One region of the Massilia sp. UYP11 genome, then DNA from elsewhere that is predicted to be linked to it. Evidence: riboswitches for the same ligand, from Rfam matches in the RefSeq annotation. Region 1 holds a riboswitch; the other holds the start of a gene.

Region 1 (6,944 bases):
ATCACACCGGTTCGCTGCCGTCCGGCGGCAGCGCGCGCAACCTGAACGTGGTCAGCGCCTTCGGCGAGGCCGGCATCGGCATGGTGCCGACCGCCGGCAACAATGTGATCAATATCGGCGATGCCGGCCCCAACGCCACCTGGAGCAATGCCGAGCTGCACGCCTCGATGCAGGCCCACTTCACCTTGTGGAGCGACGTGCAGCAATGGTGCGTCTGGCAGCTGGTGGCCCAGCAGCATGACTACGGCGCCGGCCTGTACGGCATCATGTTCGACCAGCAGGGCAGGCAGCGCCAGGGCTGCGCCGTATTCCATGCGGGGATCGGCGGCGCCACGGCCGAGCAGCAGCGGCTGCAGCTGTACACCTATGTGCACGAACTCGGCCACTGCTTCAATCTGCTGCACTCCTGGCAGAAGTCGCTGGCCTCGCCGCCCAAGCCCGACCGGCCGGATGCGCTGTCGTGGATGAACTACCCGTGGTACTACCCGAAAGGCGGCCCGGCCGGTTTCTGGAGCAGCTTCGACTTCCGCTTCGACGACGAGGAACTGATCCACCTGCGCCATGGCTTCCGCAACGACGTCATCATGGGCGGCAACAACTTCATCGTCGGTTCGTCGCTGGGCCGCGAAGTGCTGGCCGATCCGATCTCGGACGAGTCGGGGCTGGTGCTGGGAATCTCGACCCACCAGCGCAGCTTCGCGCTGGGTGAACCGGTCGTGCTCGAACTCAAGCTCAAGGCCACCACCACCCGCGGACGCCGCGCCCACACCTGGCTGCACCCCGATTTCGGCCTGGTCAGGGTCGTCATCAGCAAGCCGGGCGGCCAGGTCGTCGCCTACGAGCCGATGATCGACCACCTGGTCGGCGAACGCCAGAAAATGCTCGGCGTGGACGACGAGGTGCGCGACAGCGCCTACATCGGCTACGGCAAGGGCGGCTTCTACTTCGACCAGCCGGGCCATTACCGCGTGCGCGCGGCCTATGCGGCGCTCGACGGCTCGCAAGTGCTGTCCGACATCCTGACGATCCGGGTGCGCTACCCGGTCACCCGCGACGAGGACACGCTGGCCGACCTGTTCATGGGCGACGACCAGGGTGTGCTGCTCTACCTGCAGGGCTCGGACAACGTTTCGCTGCGTGCCGGCAACGACGCGTTCGACGAGGTGATCGACCGCTTCGGCGCGCACCCACTGGCCGCCTATGCGCGCATGGTCAAGGGCATCAATGCGGCGCGGGTATTCAAGACTGTCAATGCGGGCGAAGGCAGGTCCGTCACCGTGCGTCCCGCCCGGGCCGAGGAAAGCATCGCCTTGCTCTCGAGCGTGACCGGCGCCCACGTGCTCGACCCGGTGTCGGAAAACCAGGTGCTGTACAGTCTTTCGTGCATCCAGAAAGCGACCGGGGACGAACGGGGAGCGCAGGATAGCCTGAACCGGATGTCGATCCAGCCTGCCAGCAAGCCTGACGAGCAATGAAGCGCCAGGCCTGGATTGCCTTCATGCTGGCGCTGGGATTGTCCGGACCGGCGTGCTCGGAGCGCGCCCGGTCCGGCGACCCGACGCCGGCACTCGATGAGGAGAAGAAAATCATGACATTACGCGTGAGGCTGGGCGAAGGCTTCCAGAACAATACCGTGAGCGTGCGGGTCGACGGCAAGCAGGTGTACCAGCGCTCCGGCGTCAGCACCGACTGGACGATCTCGCGCGCGGACGCAGTCGACGTCCAGACCGCGGCCGACAGCGTGCAGCTCGAGGTGTCGGTCGACGGCGGGCCACCGGTTGCGCAGGCCATTGCGCCGGCGCGCACGCCGTTCGTCGAGGTGCGATCCGTGAACGGCGAGCTGCACCTACATGCGCTGGAGCAAGAGCCTCCGATGCTGTGACAACACCAGATGGATTTTCTGCCCATCGAAAAATGATTGGGCTATAATCGGCCTGCTGTCCGGGAGCTCAGGCTCCCAGGCGGCGAACGCTAGGGGTCCTGCGCGCCATATCAGTGGAGCGTGGGTGAGAAATACCCTCCGAACCTGATCTGGATAATGCCAGCGAAGGGAAGCAGCCGAATCGATGCAAGCGGGCGCACATCCGTTCCGCCTTGCACTCACCGGCACCTCCTTTGCTGGCTCCGCAAGCAAGGGAGCCACATGAACGCACCTCTGAAATCATCTCGGGTATTCGACGCCGCCACCGCCACGGTGGACGACGCGGCCATCCATCCACTACCAAATTCGCGCAAGGTTTACATCGCAGGCAGCCGGCCCGACATCCGCGTGCCGATGCGCCAAATCAGCCAGTCGCCCACGCCCGACAGCTTCGGCGCCGAACCGAATCCGCCGCTGTTCGTCTATGACACCTCCGGTCCGTATACCGAGCCGGGCACGGCGATCGACATCCGCAGCGGTCTGGCGCCGATGCGCCAGGCATGGATCGCCGAGCGCGGCGACACCGAGCTGCTGGACGGCCCGACCTCGCGCTACGGCCAGGCGCGGCTGAACGACCCGCAGCTGGCCGCGCTGCGCTTCAACCTGCAGCGCGCGCCGCGCCGCGCCCATGGCGGGCGCAACGTCACCCAGATGCACTACGCGCGCCAGGGCATCATCACCCCCGAGATGGAATTCATTGCCCTGCGCGAAAACATGCAGCGCAAGGAATACATCGCCTCGCTGGAATCCTCGGGCCCGATGGGCCAGCGGGTGGCGGCGCTGCTGGGCCGCCAGCATCCGGGCCAGTCGTTCGGCGCCAGCATCCCGCACGAGATCACGCCCGAATTCGTGCGCTCGGAAGTCGCGCGCGGCCGCGCCGTGATCCCGGCCAACATCAACCACCCGGAACTGGAGCCGATGATCATCGGCCGCAACTTCCTGGTGAAGGTCAACGCCAATATCGGCAACTCGGCCGTCACCTCGTCGATCGGCGAGGAAGTGGAAAAGATGACCTGGGCCATCCGCTGGGGCGCCGACACGGTGATGGACCTGTCGACCGGCAAGCACATCCACGAGACGCGCGAATGGATCCTGCGTAACAGTCCGGTGCCGATCGGCACGGTGCCGATCTACCAGGCGCTGGAAAAGGTCAACGGCAAGGCCGAGGACCTGACGTGGGAGATCTTCCGCGACACCCTGATCGAACAGGCCGAGCAGGGCGTCGACTACTTCACCATCCACGCCGGCGTGCTGCTGCGGTATGTGCCCATGACGGCCAATCGCCTGACGGGCATCGTCTCGCGCGGCGGCTCGATCATGGCCAAGTGGTGCCTGGCCCACCACCGCGAATCGTTCCTGTACACGCATTTCGAGGACATCTGCGAGATCATGAAGGCCTATGACGTCTCGTTCAGCCTGGGCGACGGCCTGCGCCCCGGTTCGATCTACGACGCCAACGACGAGGCCCAGCTGGCCGAGCTCAAGACCCTGGGCGAGCTGACCCAGATCGCCTGGAAGCACGACGTGCAGACCATCATCGAGGGCCCCGGCCACGTGCCGCTGCACCTGATCAAGGAAAACATGGACCTGCAGCTGGAGCAGTGCCACGAGGCGCCGTTCTACACGCTGGGACCGCTCACCACCGACATCGCTCCCGGTTACGACCACATCACCTCGGGCATCGGCGCGGCCAATATCGGCTGGTACGGCACCGCCATGCTGTGCTACGTGACGCCCAAGGAGCACCTGGGCCTGCCCGACAAGAACGACGTCAAGGACGGCATCATCACCTACAAGATCGCCGCGCACGCGGCCGACCTGGCCAAGGGCCATCCCGGCGCCCAGCTGCGCGACAACGCGCTGTCGAAGGCGCGCTTCGAGTTCCGCTGGGAAGACCAGTTCAACCTCGGGCTCGACCCGGACAAGGCGCGCGAATTCCACGACGAGACGCTGCCGAAGGATTCGGCCAAGGTCGCCCACTTCTGCTCGATGTGCGGCCCGCATTTCTGCTCGATGAAGATCACCCAGGAGGTGCGCGAGTACGCCGCCGCCAGGGGCGTGCAGGGTGAGTCCGCGCTGGCCCAGGGCATGCAGGAAAAGGCCATCGAGTTCGTGAAGAACGGCGCCCAGCTGTACCGGGAGGTGTGAATGACGCCGATCGAAGTGAACGGCGCGCCGTGCCAGGTGCCGCCCGGGCAAACCCTGTCCGGCCTGCTGGAGCAGCTGGGCCTGAGCGGGCAGGGGATGGCGCTCGCGGTCAACCGCGAAGTGGTGCCGCGCCAGCAATGGCTGCACCGGCGCCTGAATGAACGGGACCGGGTCGATATCGTGCGCGCCATCGGTGGCGGCTGACAGGAGGATGAAGATGAACGCAATGAACGAAGTGAGCAATGAGCTGAAGAACGACACGCTGACCATCGCCGGCCGCGCCTACCGATCGCGCCTGCTGGTCGGCAGCGGCAAGTACCGCGACCTGGAGCAGACCCGCGAAGCCACGCTGGCCGCCGGCGCCGAGATCGTCACGGTGGCGATCCGCCGCGTGAACATCGGCCAGGACCCGAACGCGCCGAGCCTGCTCGACGTGCTGCCCCCGAGCGACTTCACCATCTTGCCGAACACGGCCGGCTGCTACACCGCCAGGGACGCGATCTACACCTTGCAGATGGCGCGCGAGCTGCTGGGCGGGCACAAGCTGGTCAAGCTCGAGGTGCTGGGCGACCAGAAGACGCTGTTCCCGCACATGCCCGAGACCCTGGTCGCGGCGGAGGCCCTGGTGAAGGACGGCTTCGACGTCATGGTCTACTGCAGCGACGATCCGATCCAGGCCCGCATCCTGCAGGAGATCGGCTGTGTGGCGGTGATGCCGCTGGCGTCCCTGATCGGCTCGGGTATGGGCATCCTCAATCCGTGGAACCTGTCGTTGATCATCGAGCAGGCCACGGTGCCGGTACTGGTCGACGCCGGCGTCGGCACGGCGTCGGACGCCGCGATCGCGATGGAACTGGGCTGCGACGGCGTGTTGATGAACACCGCGATCGCCGCCGCGGGCGACCCGGTGCGCATGGCGCGCGCCATGAAGCATGCGGTGCTGGCGGGGCGCGATGCGTATCTCGCCGGCCGCATGCCCAAGCGCTTCGCCGCCTCGCCTTCGTCACCCAGTGAAGGAAAGATCACCGGATGACCGCCTGCGTGCTGGTGTTCGCCGGGCTCGACCCCGGCGGCGGCGCCGGTCTGGCCGCCGACATCCTGGCGATCGCGGCGCAGGGCGCGCATCCGCTGCCGGTGGCCACCGCCCTGACGGCGCAGGACAACAACCGCGTCCATGCGGCGCGCCCGGTCGATGCCGCCTGGATCGCGCGCCAGGCGGCGCCGCTGCTGGCGGCCTTCGAGATCGGAGCGGTCAAGCTTGGCATCCCCGGCAACGCCGCCAACGCGGCGGCGATCGCGGACGTCATCCGGGCCTTGCGCGCGCGCCGGCCCACCTTGCCGGTGGTGCTCGATCCGGTGCTGGCCAGCGGCCATGGCGATGCGCTGGGGCAGGGCGACGCCGTCGGCGCGCTGCGCGAACTGCTGGCGCTGGCGACGATCGTGCTGCCCAACCTGCCCGAGCGCGCGGCACTGGAGGCGCACGGCGGGCTGGCCGGCCGCCAGGCGCTGGTGACCGGCGGCCACGCCGCGGGCGACATCGTCGTCAACCGCTGGCTGGTCGACGGCGTCGAGGCGCGCGCCTGGCGCTGGCCGCGCCTGCCGCACGGCTACCACGGCAGCGGCTGCACGCTGGCCGCGGCGCTGGCGGCGCGGCTGGCGTTGGGCGAGCATATGGAGGCGGCGCTCGACGCGGCCCAGGCCTATACCCACCATACGCTGGCGCAGTCGTATGCGCTGGCGCCAGGGCAGCGCATCCCGCGCCGCCTGTTGCAACCGACAACCTGAAAGGAGCCGACATGCGCGGCTTGTACCTCGTTACCCCGAACTGGGACGATACGGAAAAACTGATCCTGGCGACCGATGCCGCCCTTGGCGCCGGCGCTGCGCTGGTCCAGTACCGCCACAAGGAAGCCGGCCCCGCATTGCGCCGGGAGCAGGCGACGGCGCTGCTGGCGCTGTGCCGCCGCCATGGCCGGCCGCTGGTCATCAACGACCACGTCGACCTGTGCCAGGCGATCGACGCCGACGGCGTGCACCTGGGCCATACCGATGGGGGCGTGCGCGAGGCGCGCGCGCTGCTGGGGGCGGACAAGATCGTCGGCGCCTCGTGCTACGGCGAACTGGCCCTGGCGCGCGCGGCGGTCCAGGCCGGCGCCAGCTACGTCGCCTTCGGCGGCTTTTATCCGTCGCCGGTCAAGAAGTACACCTTCGTGACGCCGCCCGAGTTGCTGGACCAGGCGCGCGCCGAGTTGACGGTGCCGATCGTCGTCATCGGCGGCATGACCCCGGAGAATGCGGCGCCGCTGGTAGCGCGCGGGATCGACCTGGTGGCGGCGATCACGAGCGTGTACGGATCGGGTGACCCCGGCGCGGCGGCGCGCGCATTTGGCGCGCTGTTCCCGCCTGCCTGACTCTACAATAGGCGCATCGTGATTCCCGTCGTCCCTCCATGCGCCCATTGCTGCTGTTTGCCCACACCCGCCGTCACCCGTCCGCCATCCTGTTGCTGGTCCAGCTGGTCGGCATGCTGGCCTATCCCTTCATCGAGGGCACGCCGGCCGGCCAGGTAGCCTTCAATGCCTTCGGCATCGTGGTGCTGGCCTTTACCATCCGCATGGTGCGGCGCACGCCGGGCGAGGTGCGGGTCAGCTGGGCGCTGGCGGTGCCGATCATCGCCTTGCTGCTGGCGCAGATCCTGTTCGGCCCGGCGCAGTTGCTGGCCTGGTCGTCGGGCCTGGAGGCGCTGTTCTACTTCTATGCGGCGGGCAGCCTGATCGCCTACATGATGGACGACGAGCTGGCCACCACCGACGAGCTGTTCGCGGCCGGCGCCACGTTTACCCTGCTTGCATGGGCGTTCACCCACATGTACATG
Region 2 (6,944 bases), on a different contig from region 1:
AATCATGGAGGGGGAATGGTCAAGAAACTCTTCGCGGCAGCTGGCTCGGCGGTGGCATTCGGTAACGCGGCGGATTCGGTCGGCCTCCATGGCCCGTATGCGGAGCCGCACGTCAACTTCATGTACAACCTGCTGTTTTGTGACGATCTGGCGCTGTTCAAGAATGAGGATGGATCGGGGGATGGTGGGGCGCTGGCGTTATCTGTTGCTGAGACTATGGACGAGGCAACCCTTTTGGACATTGCCCGCGACGACGGGAACGAGGGCAGGATACGAGCGATCGCTTACCACCGCTTGCGCATGATGGGCGCAGTAATTCCTCAAAAAGAGCTGCTGGGAGTCATCGTCGAGGTTCCTCTCGCCGAGGGACTGGATGTGCTGGCAGCGTTCAGCGAAGGAGGTGTGCGTTACCTGAATCAATCGGGGAAGGTGCTTGTCATCGAAGGTGGGGGCACGCCCATTGCACTGCGGGCCAGGGAATTGATTTCTGTTGCACGTCCCGTCATCGACAAAATTGGCCCATGGGAAGAGCAGCGTCTGCCCCCACCGACATCAGGAAACATCCGTATTACCTTCCTGGTCTCGGACGGGCTTTACTTCGGTGAAGGCCCCGCGTCGTCCTTGCAGAACGATGACATGGCCGGCCCTGTGCTGTCGAAGGCCGTGCAGCTACTTCAGGAAGCCATCGCGCTGGGTTCCGGCAATTAGCGAGCATGTCCTCGCGCCTATCGTTTGGGCGCGAGGACATCGCAGTCATCCCAGGATCAGAAATCGATCTGCGCCGACAACCTGAACGTGCGCGGCGCCCCCGCCAGCAGGTAGCCGCCCAGCGATTGCGTTACATCACGCCAATAGAACTTGTCGAAGGCATTGTCCACCCGCGCGCGGATGACCGTGTTCAGTCCACCCGCGCGCAGCAGGTAGGACGCCCCGAAGCCCGCCACGTGGTATCCCGGCACCTTTACCCGATTGGCCGGATCGAACACCTTGTTGCCCGAATACTGCCACTGCGCGTCGAGCTTCAGCCCGGCCACCTGCGGCACCGCGTATTCGATCCAGGCGGTGGTGCGCAGTTCCGGCACGTTGGTCACGCGCTTGCCTTCGGTGGCGGCGTCGCCCGTGTCCTTCTGGTCGGTGTCGAGCGCCATCAGCGACAGGCTGTAGTTCAGGTCCTGGGTGGCGCGGCCCATCGCCGACAGTTCGACGCCGCGGTGGGTCTGCTCGCCGGCGCGCACGAAGGTGTTGGCGGCGTTCGTGTATTCCAGCCCCTGGCGAATCTCGAACAGGGCCCCCGACAGCGCCAGCTGCTCGTTGACGTTGCGCTTGACGCCGAACTCCAGCTGCTTCGAGCGGCTCGGCGGCAGGGCGGTGTTCTGGTTGGTGGTTTCCATCGGCGCGATGCCGCCATACTGCAGGCCATGGCTGATCGAGCCGTAGACGCGCCAGTCGCGCGCCGGCGCATACACCAGCGCCACGTTCGGCAGCGCGAACGAATCCTTCGCGCGCACCCAGCCGGCCTCGATTTCTTCCAGTGCGTCGAGCTTGAGCTTCACGTAGCGCACGCCGGCGTGCAAGGTGAGCTGGGGCGACAAGGTCATCACGTCCTGCACGAACAGCGAGCGCTCTTCGGTGCTGCGGCGTTCCATGACCGGGCCGGTCACGCGGTCGCCGGCGACCGGCGGCACCGTGGTCGGGTTCCAGATGTTGCTGGAGCCGACGTAGTCGTAGACGTATTCGCCGAAGCTGTCGCGGCGTTCGGCATACGAGCCGCCCACGGTCAGGGCGTGGCGCACCGCGCCGGTGTCGAAGCGGCCCTGCAGCATCGCCTGCAGGCCCCACGGCGTCTTGCGCTCGCCCGTGCTCTGGTAGTCGTACACGTCGTAGTCGCCGTTCGAGCAGTAACCCGGATAGTAGCCGTCGCCCTCGTTGCTGCAGCCGTAGGGGAAGGCCGTGAAGTCGTCGCGCTTGAACCAGTGCTTGTTGGCGCTGACGGTGGCGCGCCAATCGTCGCTGAGGCGGTACTCGAAGCGCAGGCCGAGATTGCTGCTGTCGGTGTCGACCGGCCTGGTCCACGGCTGGTCGTTGAGCAGGATCTTGGGCGACACGCCGGTCGGCAGGACTTCGCCGCGGATCAGCTGGTAGCCGGGCGCCGTGATCTGCGCCTTGTGCTGGTGGTCGAGGTCGATCTGGAGCAGCGCGTCCGGCGTGACCTGCCAGTCGAACGCCGCGGACGCGAACTGGCGCTCGCCGTCGGCGCCGCGCACGTACGATTTCAGGTCTTCGGCAGCGGCGTTGATGCGGTAGCCGAAGCGGCGGTCCGCGAAGCGGCCGCCCAGGTCGACCGCGCCATACACGGTGCCGCGCTCGCGCACCTCCACCGTGGCCTGGCGCAGCGGCGCGTTGGTCGGGCGCTTGGTGACGAAGTTGATCATCCCGCCCGGCGCCGCGACGCCGGCCTGCAGGCCGGCCAGGCCGCGCAGGACCTCGATCCGTTCCTTGTTCTCGAGGGGGATCTGGGTGTCGCCAGAGATCGCGATCATGTCCTTGCGGTAGCTGGTGGCGTTGTCGAGCGTGAAGCCGCGGATCGAGAACTGCTCGGCATAGCCGACCGCATTGTAGGCGTCGCCGATCGAGGCGTCGTAGCGCGCGGCGTCGGTGGCGCTGCGGATCGACAGGTCCTGCATCTGGGCCTGGCTGATCGAGGTGATCGAGGCCGGGGAGTCGAGCAGCGGCGCGTCGGTGAAGCCGCCGACGCTGGCGCGGTCGAAGGCGATCCACTTGCTGCCGGTGACGACGACGGACGATACGGCTGGCTGGGCGGTCTCTTGCGCGAAGGCCTGGGACGACAGGGAAAACGCCTGCACGATGGCGCAGGCGAGAATGGTGTGCTTCGAGGTGAATGTCATGGTGTGCTCGTTTTCGCGCGCCACGCGGCGCGCCGCTTTGTTCAAAGCCGGAGCCAACGTGGGGGAAGGGCAAACGAGGGGAGTGCTGCTTTGCGCTTTCCTTCGCTGGCATTATCCAGATCAGGTACGAAGGGTGTGTCTCACCCGGAACAGCGTTCCAGGACCCCTAGCGAGTCGCGAGTGTATCACGGCGCCGGGCCGCCGTGGCGAATCTGTCAAGACGGAATGGCGCCGCTCAGGCTTTCGCGGTCGACGGCGCCTCGGCCGCCGCGGGCCGGGTGGCGGCCGGCGTCACCATATGGCGCAGCAGCGCGACGCGGGCCGCGTCGCCGATGGCGCGCCAGTGTTCGCGCCGTTGCGCCGCGCGCTTGCGGTGCTTCGATGGCATGTCCTGCAGCGGCTTGAGGTAGAACGGCAGCGGCACCACGAAGCTGCGTGCGTCCAGCTCGGCGCCGCCCAGGATGCGCCAGAAGCCGTCGTAGGCGTTCTCGAAGGCCTTGTCCTGCGCCGCCTCATAGGCCACGTGCGCGCTGGCGCGCACCGCGACCACCCGGTCGAAGCCGAGGGCCTGCGCCGCGCCCTGCAGGGCGGCAAAGCAGAAGAAGCTCGGAGAATTGTTCGGGAATACGCGCTCGAAGGCGTCGAATGCGCCCCCGGCATCGCGCCACAGGCCGGCGTTGCGGGTGACGAAGGGAACGATCGGCAGGTCGACGCCCACCACCGCGCCCTCGACCCAGGTCCAGGACAGGCGGTGCAGCACCGTGCCGTCGACGACCAGGGACAGCGTCAGCTCGCCTTGCGGATCGATGCGCGGCGCATGTTCGAGCCGCATGATGAAGTTGCCTTCGCTACCCTCTTGCCCGCCCCGGTGCTGCCACAGGACCAGGCCGCCATGGGTTGCAGCTTGCCGGTAGGCGCTGTCGAAGGTCGCTTCTTCGAAGCGGTAGTGGGCCAGCACGCAGCGCATGCGCTCGCGCACTTTCATGCCGCGGGCCAGGTAGTCGCGGCCGCTCACCTTGCGGAACAGGTCGTTGTCGGGCGCGGTACCGAGGGGGCGCACCAGCTTGAGACGGGACAGGGACTGGTGCTCGCGCCAGTAGCGCAGGGCATGCCAGCGTTGGGTAAGTCGAGCGAAGATCATCGAGCGCTCCATTCGGCGTAAAGGGGCTTGGTCGTGCCGGGCCGCGCGCGCTGCGGGCAATGCTCGGCAAGAACAACAAATAATTCTGTTTTGTAATTATGTGCCGAATTGCCAACTCGTGCCCGGACGAAGTGCAAACAGCGCTTGGGAACCAAGGCGGGCGTGATCAGTCATGGGGGCTCTCTCTGGACGGTTTGACTATTGGTTATTTTTAGGCGTGCACGACAAGACTACCATGTTTGCTGCGCGCCGCACTTCGTCATTCATCATCGATAATGCCGGAACCAACCAGCAAGGGAGGAAGCAGATGGCGTATGAACTGTTTTATTGGCCGAACATCCAGGGACGCGGAGAATTCGTCCGCCTGGCGCTGGAAGAGGCGGGTGCCGACTACGTCGACGTGGCGCGCCGCGAGGGCGGCGTCGACCTGTTGATGGCGGCGCTCGACGTCGAGGAGTATCCGGCCTTCGCGCCGCCCTTCCTGAAGGCGGGCGAGCTGGTCATCGGCCAGGTGGCCAACATCCTGCTCTACCTGGGCGAGCAGCACGGCCTGGCGCCGCGCACCGATCCGGGCCGCCTGTGGGTGCACCAGCTGCAGCTGACCATCGCCGACCTGGTGACCGAGGTGCACGACACCCATCACCCGATCGCGTCGGCGCTGTACTACGAAGACCAGAAACCCGAGGCGCTGCGCCGTTCGGCCGACTTCGTCGAGTCGCGCATTCCCAAGTTCATGGCCTATTTCGCGCGCCTCTTGTCCAACCCCGAGCCGCGCGACTACCTCACGGGCGAGAAGGCGACGTATGCCGACCTGTCGCTGTTCCAGGTGATCGAAGGCCTGCGCTATGCCTTCCCGAACGCGATGAAGAAGATCGAGCAGGAGCATCCGGTGCTCACTGGCCTACGCAACCGGGTGGCCGCGCGGCCGAACATCGCCGCCTACCTCGCGTCCGAACGGCGCATCCCGTTCAACCAGGAAGGCATCTTCCGCCGCTATCCCGAACTGGACCGGTAAGCCGGACCGGTAAGCCGCCACGGGCCGGCGCGAAATCCGGGCTGACCCGGCTCGCCATCGTCAATGGGTGGTGGCGGCGCCGCGCACGGCCGCCCCGGCCGGCATGCCGTCGCGCCGGTCGAGCCAGCCGGCCAGGGTGGTGAGCAGCAGCGCGCCGACGACGACCAGGGCGCCGATCCACGGCGTGGCCATCAGGCCGAGGTGGGCGACGATCAGGCCGCCGCCCCAGGCGCCCAGGGCGATGCCGACGTTGAAGGCGGCGATGTTCAGCCCCGAGGCGACGTCCACCGCCTGCGGCGCGTCACGCTCGGCGCGCTGCACCACATACACCTGCAGGCCGGGCACGTTGCCGAAGGCCACCGCGCCCCAGGCCAGCACCGTGATCAGCACGAGCGGTTTGCTCGGCGCGGTGAAGGCGAGCGCCAGCAGCACCACGGCCAGCAGGGCGAACACGATCTGCAGCGCCGGCACCGGCCCGTGGCGGTCGGCCAGCCTGCCGCCCCAGATGTTCCCGGCCGCGACCGAGACGCCATATACCAGCATCACCAGGCTGACGGTCGACGCCGCGAAGCCCGAGACTTCCTGCAGCACCGGTGCCAGGTAGGTGAAGGCGATGAAGCTGCCGCCGTAGCCGAGCGTGGTCATGGCGTAGACCAGCAGCAGGCGTGGTTTCCTGAGCACCGCGAGCTGGGTCAGGAGGCTCGCCGGTTTGCTGCCGGCGATATCCGACGGCACCAGGATGGCGCTGCCGACCACGGCGATCACGCCCAGCAGCGACACGGCGAGGAAGGTGGCCTGCCAGCCGAAGTGCTGCCCGATGAACGTCCCGAGCGGCACGCCGGTGACCAGGGCCACGGTCAGGCCGGTGAACATCAGCGCGATGGCGCTGGCGGCCTTTTCCTTCGGCACCAGGCTGGTGGCGATGGTCGAGCCGATCGAGAAGAACACGCCGTGCGCCAGACCCGTGAGCACGCGCGCGGCCATCAGCGCTTCGTAGTTCGGCGCCATCCAGGCCACCAGGTTACCGAGCGTGAACAGGACCATGAGGCCGAGCAGCAGGTGCTTGCGCGGCACCCTCCCGGTGAGGGCGGTGAGCACCGGCGCGCCGATGGCGACGCCCAGCGCGTACAGGCTGACCAGGAGGCCGGCCGAGGGCACCGATACGCCCAGGCTGGCGGCGATGGTGGGAATCAGGCCGACGATCACGAATTCGGTCGTCCCGATGGCGAAGGCGCTCAAGGTAAGCGCCCAGAGTGCGAGTGGCATGCGATTCTCCTTGTTGTTGCATGGCGGGGTTGTTCAGGGCATGCAGTGTGCCGTGCGCGCAGGCAAGAAAAAATAGCCCGCTGTACAATGGAATTTTGACCTGGAGTCAATAATGATCGATGTGGATGCATTGATTGTATTTGTCGCAGTCATAGATTCGGGCTCGTTCTCGGCTGCCGCCGGGCGCCTGGGGCAGACTCCGTCCGGGGTCTCGCGCACCATATCGCGGCTCGAGGATGGCCTGGGCATGACGCTGATGCGCCGTACGACGCGGCGCCTGCAATTGACCGACGAAGGCGCCTGGCTGCTCGAACGGGCGCGCGCCATCCTGCACGACCTGGCCAATACCGAGGCCGAGGCGCAGGCGCGCCGCTCGCAGCCAGCGGGGCTGGTGCGGGTCAATGCCTCGACGCCGGCCCTCGACCATCTGCTGGCGCCCCTGCTGCCCGACTTCCTGGAGGCGTATCCGCTGGTCCAGCTGGAACTGACCAGCGGCGAAACCTACGTCGACCTGATCGAAGAGCGGGCCGACCTGGCGATCCGCATCGGCGCGCTGCCCGATTCGACGCTCAATGCGCGGCGCCTGGGCACCGGCAGGCTGCGCGTGGTGGCGGCG

The links. A riboswitch is a leader RNA that binds a small molecule or an ion and turns the genes downstream of it on or off. The one in region 1 is predicted to bind thiamine pyrophosphate.
Region 2: it holds a riboswitch for thiamine pyrophosphate, as region 1 does, so the genes downstream of both, ABIB38_RS07420 (TonB-dependent siderophore receptor) here and thiC (phosphomethylpyrimidine synthase ThiC) in region 1, are expected to answer to the same signal.

What each region holds. Positions count from the first base shown of each region.
Region 1 is NZ_JBNDJE010000008.1:43,124-50,067, reverse strand. Features, by position in the region: gene ABIB38_RS13370 (hypothetical protein) at 1-1,475, shown strand, start outside; gene ABIB38_RS13365 (hypothetical protein) at 1,472-1,882, shown strand; TPP riboswitch at 1,964-2,070, shown strand; gene thiC (phosphomethylpyrimidine synthase ThiC) at 2,144-4,069, shown strand; gene thiS (sulfur carrier protein ThiS) at 4,070-4,273, shown strand; gene ABIB38_RS13350 (thiazole synthase) at 4,296-5,102, shown strand; gene ABIB38_RS13345 (bifunctional hydroxymethylpyrimidine kinase/phosphomethylpyrimidine kinase) at 5,099-5,854, shown strand; gene thiE (thiamine phosphate synthase) at 5,866-6,480, shown strand; gene ABIB38_RS13335 (ion channel) at 6,519-6,944, shown strand, end outside.
Region 2 is NZ_JBNDJE010000003.1:168,840-175,783, reverse strand. Features, by position in the region: gene ABIB38_RS07425 (hypothetical protein) at 16-708, shown strand; gene ABIB38_RS07420 (TonB-dependent siderophore receptor) at 765-2,906, opposite strand; TPP riboswitch at 2,987-3,084, opposite strand; gene ABIB38_RS07415 (DUF535 family protein) at 3,142-4,047, opposite strand; gene ABIB38_RS07410 (glutathione S-transferase) at 4,355-5,062, shown strand; gene ABIB38_RS07405 (MFS transporter) at 5,123-6,328, opposite strand; gene ABIB38_RS07400 (LysR family transcriptional regulator) at 6,441-6,944, shown strand, end outside.